DNA from 3 places in the Lentzea sokolovensis genome. Region 3 is predicted to be linked to each of the others. Evidence: riboswitches for the same ligand, from Rfam matches in the RefSeq annotation. Region 3 holds a riboswitch; each other region holds the start of a gene.
What was found. A riboswitch is a leader RNA that binds a small molecule or an ion and turns the genes downstream of it on or off. The one in region 3 is predicted to bind cobalamin.
Positions count from the first base shown of each region.

Region 1 (2,258 bases), on a different contig from region 3:
GCCGGTCTGGGCGAGCGTGCGGATCATCCGTCCATAAAGGTCACGAGCCTTGACCGTGCGGACGGCGCGGCCGGCCTCCTCCGCGCCGCGATAGGCGCGGTCGAACTCGTCGCCCCACAGGTCGACCAGCTCGGGAATCTCGTCAGGGTCGAACAGCGACCAGTCCCCGTCCGCCTCGACGCGGCGCATGAACTCGTCCGGGATCCAGTTCGCCAGGTTGAGGTTGTGCGTGCGGCGCGCGTCCTCACCGGTGTTGTCGCGCAGCTCCAGGAACTCCTCGATGTCCGGGTGCCACGTCTCCAGGTACACGCAGGCGGCGCCCTTGCGTCGGCCGCCCTGGTTGACCGCCGAGACCGACGCGTCGAGCGTGCGCAGCCACGGCACGATGCCGTTGGAGTGGCCGTTCGTGCCGCGGATCAGCGCACCGCGCGAACGGACCCGGGACCACTGCACGCCGATGCCGCCGGCGAACTTCGACAGCCGGGCGATCTGCTTGTAGCGGTCGTAGATCGACTCGAGCTCGTCGCGCGGCGAGTCCAGCAGGTAGCACGACGACATCTGGGTGTGCTGCGTACCGGAGTTGAACAGCGTCGGCGAGCTGGGCAGGTACGCCAGCGACGACATCAGCCGGTAGAAGTCGATCGCCTCGGTCGCGGTCTGCGAGAGACCGCACGCGACGCGCAGCAGCCAGTACTGCGGCTGCTCGATCACCGAACGCTTCGCGGGGTGGCGCAGCAGGTAGCGGTCGTAGACCGTGCGCAGGCCGAAGTACTCGAACCGCCGGTCGCCGTCGAGGTCGATCGCGTCGTCGAGCTTGCGGGCGTTGGCGGCCACGAACTCCGCGGTCGCGTCGCCGATCAGGCCTTCCGCGTGGCCGAGCGCGATGCTCTGGCTGAAGGACATCACGCCCTGGCGGCGCACTTCCTTCTCGATGAACGCCGCGAGCAGGCCGGCGGCGAGCTTGGAGTACTCGGGCTCCTCGGACACGAGCGCCGCGGCGGTCTGGATCGACAGCCGGTCCAGTTCCTCGGTGGTGGCGCCGTCGTAGAGGCCGCTGATCGTCTTGGTGGCGACCCGCAGCGGGTCGACGTCGTGCAGACCGACCGTGCAGCGCTCCACCGCGCGCACGATCTTGTTCAAGTCAACGGGTTCCAGTGAACCGTTGCGTTTCTTGACGCGCATAGTGGTGGTGACCGTGTCGACCGCCGTCACTAGCTCTCTCCTCGCGAGCTCGGGTGGCCACGGGGACAGCGAGGAGTGAACGGGCGCGCGCGACCGCCACGTCCTCCCGCCCTCCCTCGGGGCCGCGGACGCCCGCACGCAGGCACGTGCGGGGCGCTGGCAGGTCTTCGGACTCATGGGCGAGCCTGTCGCCAGGCGCCTACCGGCCGTCGCTTCCCAGACATCGATGTCCAGTGCTTTCTGACGGCTTTCGTTCCCACTCACCGCTGCGGGGCAGTCCCGGACTCACACCGGGTTCCCTCTTGCGACGACCGATCTGGAGGATCGGCCGAACCAGCTTCGGAGCACAATACATGGGCGCCGTCGAGCCACGAGCAACTACATCTAGTGGGCGTGTCGCTCAGTTGGCCCAGAGGACGTCGGCCAGGGCGCGCAGGCTGTCGTGGATGTGGAACGACATCGCCGGGCGTTCCGGCGAGCGGCCAGTCGCAACCGCCGCAGCTGCCCGCGCAACGCCCCGAGCGCCTCGCCGAGGTAGGGGTTGCCCGCTGCCTCGTCGATCAACGCGTCCAGCCGCGCGATCAACTCCTCGGGGTCGCCGTCGGCGAACTCGGCGTTTCAGGTGCGCACCCGGCGCCAGGCCCCAGGCCACGATCTCGTCGCGCAGCTGTGTGCACACCGTGAATACATCGTTCACCGTATTTCGCTTGCGACTAGATCCGAGGAGCCCCACACTGAGCCGCCGATGCCAGGGCTGAACGGGTGGTTCATGTTCGACGTGATCATTGCCGGATGCGGTCCGACCGGCGCGATGCTGGCCGCCGAAGTGCGACTGCACGACGTGCAGGTGCTCGTTCTCGAAAAGGAACCGGAGCCCTCGTCGTCGTTCGTGCGGATTGTGAGTCTGCACATTCGCAGTTTGGAAGTCCTGGCGATGCGCGGACTGCTGGATCGCTTTCTGGAACGCGGCAGGCAGCGCCCGGTCGGCGGAGCCTTCGCCGCCATCCCCAAGCCCACGCCCGGCGGCCTGGATTCCTCGTTCACCTTCCTGCTGGGCATCCAGCAGCCGACCGCCG
Region 1 is NZ_JAXAVU010000004.1:391,129-393,386, forward strand. It holds gene SK854_RS07310 (ribonucleoside-diphosphate reductase subunit alpha) at 1-1,212, opposite strand, end outside; cobalamin riboswitch at 1,324-1,535, opposite strand; gene SK854_RS07315 (FAD-dependent monooxygenase) at 1,952-2,258, shown strand, end outside.
Region 1: another riboswitch for cobalamin. It lies ahead of SK854_RS07310 (ribonucleoside-diphosphate reductase subunit alpha); the one in region 3 lies ahead of metE (5-methyltetrahydropteroyltriglutamate--homocysteine S-methyltransferase).

Region 2 (2,258 bases), on a different contig from region 3:
CATGAGCACCTGGAGGCGGTAGAGCAGCTGCGAGATCTCTTCGGAGAGCTTCTCGTCGGACTCGTACTCGGCGGCGATCCAGACCTCGCCGGCCTCCTCCAGGACCTTCTTGCCCTGCGCATGGACCCCGGCCTCGAGCGCGGCGACGGTGCCGGAACCTTCCGGCTTGGTGGCGGCTCGTTCGGTCAGTTCAGCGAACAGGGAATCGAAGGTCTTCACGGCACGACATCCTCCCATCCCGGCGACCCCCGTCCACACCGCGGTCGCATCTGTCCCAGGCGTTGGACGTGATCTGTCCTGCATGGACACCCGGTAGCGTGAACTTCTGTGTCTGAGTTCGCCGAGGTCCTCGAAGCACTCCGCCGGGTGCGCGGAATCAACCCGTTCTTCGCGCTCGACGTCGGCCGCCCGGACGAGTCCTGGCTGCCGGGAACGGCACTGCTGGAAGGCCCGGCGCTCAAGACCACGATCGACGCCATCGCGATCCGGTACAAAGCGGAAGAACCACGCGTAGCGGCCAGCCTGTTCTTCCTCAGCTACACGGCCCGGCTGCTCAGCCCGCTCACGGCCGCGGGCATCCCGATCGACGTCCGCCCGGAGAACCTCTGGTGGCAGCACCACCCGACGAACGGCCTGAGCGTCCGGATCGACCAGCCACGACTGGGCCCGAAGGCCGCCGAGGCGCTCGCACCGGTGGTGGAGGCGATCCAGGGCGTGACCCCCGTGGCGCGCGGATTGTTGTGGGGAAACGCCATGTCGAACATCGCGGGCGCGCTCAAAATGGTTGTGCGCGCACGCATGCTCACCGCCGACGAAGCGGAAGAACGCGGCGAACGGCTCATGAGCGCCCCGCCGTTCGAACAGGCGGGGGAATTTCTGACTTTTCCCGGAGAGGTCTCGTTCCGGCGCCGGTCGTGCTGTCTCTACTACCGCGTCGCCGCAGGTGGGAAGTGTGGTGACTGTCCACTCGTGAAGTGAGGAACGCAACAACTCTTATGGCCGGTTGTGCTTAACGGGCCGATCAACTTACGGTGCACGCGCCGCAGTGACGGGAAGCCGGTGAAAATCCGGCGCGGTCCTCGCCACTGTGACCGGGAAGCGATCCCCGCCGAGCACGTCACTGGCCCTCGCGAGAGGGCTGGGAAGACGCGGGGGCAGCGTTGATCCGGGAGTCAGGAGACCGGCTGCGGCGCCGCAAGGAGAGTTGACCTTCCACGAGGTATGGAGGAGCCCGTCATGACGAGCCCCGCAGCAAGCCTGTCCGCCGTCCGCGTGCCCAAATGGGCCTTCGCCGTCTCAGTGCTCGGCCTGATCGTCACCTACCTGGTCCTGCAGGAGAACGGCCTCGCGCTCGGCGCGGGTTCCGAGTTGCTGCACGAGTTCTTCCACGACGGCCGCCACGCGCTGGGCGTCCCCTGCCACTGATCCCCCGATCCCAGGCAGGGAAGACATGACGACGACCTACAAGTCCCTTGCGCTGCGCGGAGTGGCGGCCGGCGGTATCGCCGGTGTCGCCTCCGCGCTCGTGCAGCTCCTGGTGACCGAGATCCCGATTCGCGCCGCGCTCGCGGTCGAAGAGGCCCGGGAACCCGCCGGTGAGGCCGGCCACACGCACGGCGGCGAGGAAGAGCTGGTCAGCCGTGGCGCCCAGATCGCGGGCGGCATGCTCGGCGTGGTGATCGTCGGCATCGCGGTGGGCCTGGTGTTCGCCACGGCCTACGCGCTGTCGAAGCGCTGGTTCACCGGCAGCACGCCGTTCAGCCGCAGCTTCGCGTTCGGTGCCGCGGTGTTCGGTGCCGTGGCGCTGCTGCCGTGGCTCAAGTACCCGGCCAACCCGCCTGCCGTGGGCGACCCGGAGACGGTGAACTACCGGACCGCGCTCTACCTCGGTGTGGTGGTGGCCGGTCTGGTGATCGTGTGGGCGGCGAGCTGGCTCGCCGAGCAGCTGCGCGCGCAGTCGCAGCCGATGCGGACCACGGCCGTGCTGCTCGCGGTGGCCGCGGCCGTCGCGGTGGTGCTGCTGGCGTTCCCCGCGCCGCCGGACACGATCCCCGCGGACATGCCGGTGAACGTGCTGTGGCAGTTCCGCCTCAGTTCGCTCGCCCAGCTCGCCACGCTCTACGTCGGCATCGGCGTGGTGTTCGGCCTGCTGATCGACCCGGCCGCGCGCAAGGCGAAAGCACGCGTGACCGAGGCCTCCGTCTAGAGCGCCTTCAGCACGTCCAGATCGACGCCGGCGAGGGAGTCGCGGAACACCC
Region 2 is NZ_JAXAVU010000001.1:342,767-345,024, forward strand. It holds gene SK854_RS01625 (phosphoribosyl-ATP diphosphatase) at 1-219, opposite strand, end outside; gene SK854_RS01630 ((2Fe-2S)-binding protein) at 328-978, shown strand; cobalamin riboswitch at 1,027-1,203, shown strand; gene SK854_RS01635 (CbtB domain-containing protein) at 1,237-1,425, shown strand; gene SK854_RS01640 (CbtA family protein) at 1,451-2,206, shown strand; gene SK854_RS01645 (HAD family hydrolase) at 2,203-2,258, opposite strand, start outside.
Region 2: another riboswitch for cobalamin. It lies ahead of SK854_RS01635 (CbtB domain-containing protein); the one in region 3 lies ahead of metE (5-methyltetrahydropteroyltriglutamate--homocysteine S-methyltransferase).

Region 3 (2,258 bases):
TACTGGACCATGTCGTTGCGCTCGGGTTCGCCGTGCACCAGCACGTCCAGGCCGATGTCCTCCTGCAGATCGATCACGCGCCCGATCTCGTCCCGCATCCGCTGCCCGTACTCGTCCTCGGTGATCTGACCGTTCCTGACCGCCGCGCGTGCCTTGCGGATGTCGCCGGTCTGCGGGAACGACCCGATCGTCGTGGTCGCGAGCGGCGGCAGCCCGAGCCGGGCCTGCTGGGCCGCGGCCCGTTCCTCGTACGGCGCGCGGAGGCTGTGCTCCGGCCGCAACGACGCGATGCGCGCCCGGACGTGGTCGTCGCGGCGCGGGCCGGGCACCTGGCGCTGCGCCTCGTCGGCCCAGGCGCCGTCGGCTCCGTCGCGCAAAGCCTTGCCCAGCACCACGATCTCGCGGACCTTCTGCCGGGCGAACGCCAGCCGCGCCCGCACGTCCGGTTCGAGGGTCTCGGCCTCCAGGTCGTACGGCACGTGCAGCAGCGTGGAGGAAGACGAGACGACGACTTCGCGTGCCGAGCCCAGCAGCGCCGCGGCCTTCGCGAGAGCGGCGTGCAGGTCGGTGCGCCACACGTTGCGTCCGTCGACCAGGCCGGCCACCAGGATCTTGTCGCGCAGCGCGGGGATCGCCACCGACGTGTCCGGCGCGCTCACGAGGTCGATGCCGATCGCCTCGACCTGCGAGGAGGCCAGGATCGGCAGCGCCTCGCCCAGATCGCCGTAGTAGCCGGTGACCAGCAGCTTCGGCCTGCCCGGCAGCCCGCTCACCGTCCGGTACGTGCGGCGCAACGCGTTCAGCTCGGCCGGTGTGCGGTCGGCGGCGAACGCCGGTTCGTCGATCTGCACCCATTCGACGCCCTCGACGCGCAGGCGGCCGAGCAGTTCGACGTACGCCTCCAGCAGCCGGTCGAGCAGCGTCAGCGGTTCGAAACCGGGGACCGTGCTCTTGGCCAGCAACAGGTACGTGACCGGGCCGAGCAGCACCGGCCGGGTCGTGATGCCGAGTTCGAGCGCCTCGCGGTACTCGGCGATCGGCTTGTCGCCGGCCAGCCGGAACTCGGTGTCCGGGCCCAGTTCCGGCACCAGGTAGTGGTAGTTCGTGTCGAACCACTTCGTCAGTTCCAGGGCCGCGGCGCCGTCCCGGCCGCGTGCAGCCGCGAAGTAGGTGTCCAGTTCGGACAGTCCGAGGTCGCGGAACCGCTGGGGGATCGCGTCGAACAGCAATGACGTGTCGAGCACCTGGTCGTAGAACGAGAAGGTGTTCGACGGCACGGAGTCCAGTTCGGACAGTTCGGCCCAGGTCCGCGCCCGCAGGTCTCGGGCGGTCTGGTGAAGTGCGGCTTCGTCGATCTTCCCGGCCCAGTACTGCTCGACCGCGCGCTTCAGTTCGCGCTTCGGTCCGATCCGGGGGTAGCCGAAGACGGTGCTGCCGATGGTCACAGGCTCTCTCCTCGCGAGCGTGCGGAAGCACCGGAGACACGCGAGCAGGGCGGCACGGAGCCGCGCCCGAGAGGCTCCGGAGCACCGCGCGCCGGGTCGGCGCGCGGACCGGCGGCAGGTCTTCGGACTCGTGGGCGTCTTGCGTGCTCCTACCGGCCGTCGCTTCCCAGGTCTGGCAGACCCAGTGCTTCTGACGGCTTTCGTTCCCACTCACCGCTGCGGGGCAGTCCCGGACTCGCACCGGGTTCCCTTTTGCTCCACCCGGAACGAGTCCGGGTGAACCGCTGGCAGGACCGACACTAGCGGGCGGCGCCGAGCATGCCCAGCGCCATCGCGCCGTACTGAATGGTGAGATCACTCAAGTTGACCGGCCCGTCCGGGGAGTACCACCGGGAAACGCCGCTGCACATCTCCAGCAACGCCAGCCGCGCGACGCTCGGATCGGCCACCGTCAGCTTGCGCGCCTTCACGCCGTCGTCGATCGCGTCCTGCCAGAAGCGCTCGTAGCGGTCGCGCAACGCCACGATCTCCTCGCGGCGCTCGCCGGTCAGCGCGCGCATCTCGCCGTCCACCACCGCGGTCTCGCGCGGCTTCTCGGCGTGCGCCCGCACGTGCATCTTGACCAACGAGACGAGACGGTCCGTCTCGTCACCGGTGATCTGCTCGGCCTTGCCGATCAACTCGGTGAGACTCGTGCGCATGATCTCGACCAGCAGGTCTTCCTTGGTGCCCATGTAGTGGTAGAGCGTCGCCGACGACAGCCCGGCGGCCTGCGCGAGGTCGCGGATGCCGGTGCCGTGGAAGCCGCGTTCG
Region 3 is NZ_JAXAVU010000014.1:785,768-788,025, reverse strand. It holds gene metE (5-methyltetrahydropteroyltriglutamate--homocysteine S-methyltransferase) at 1-1,445, opposite strand, end outside; cobalamin riboswitch at 1,542-1,746, opposite strand; gene SK854_RS37455 (TetR/AcrR family transcriptional regulator) at 1,745-2,258, opposite strand, start outside.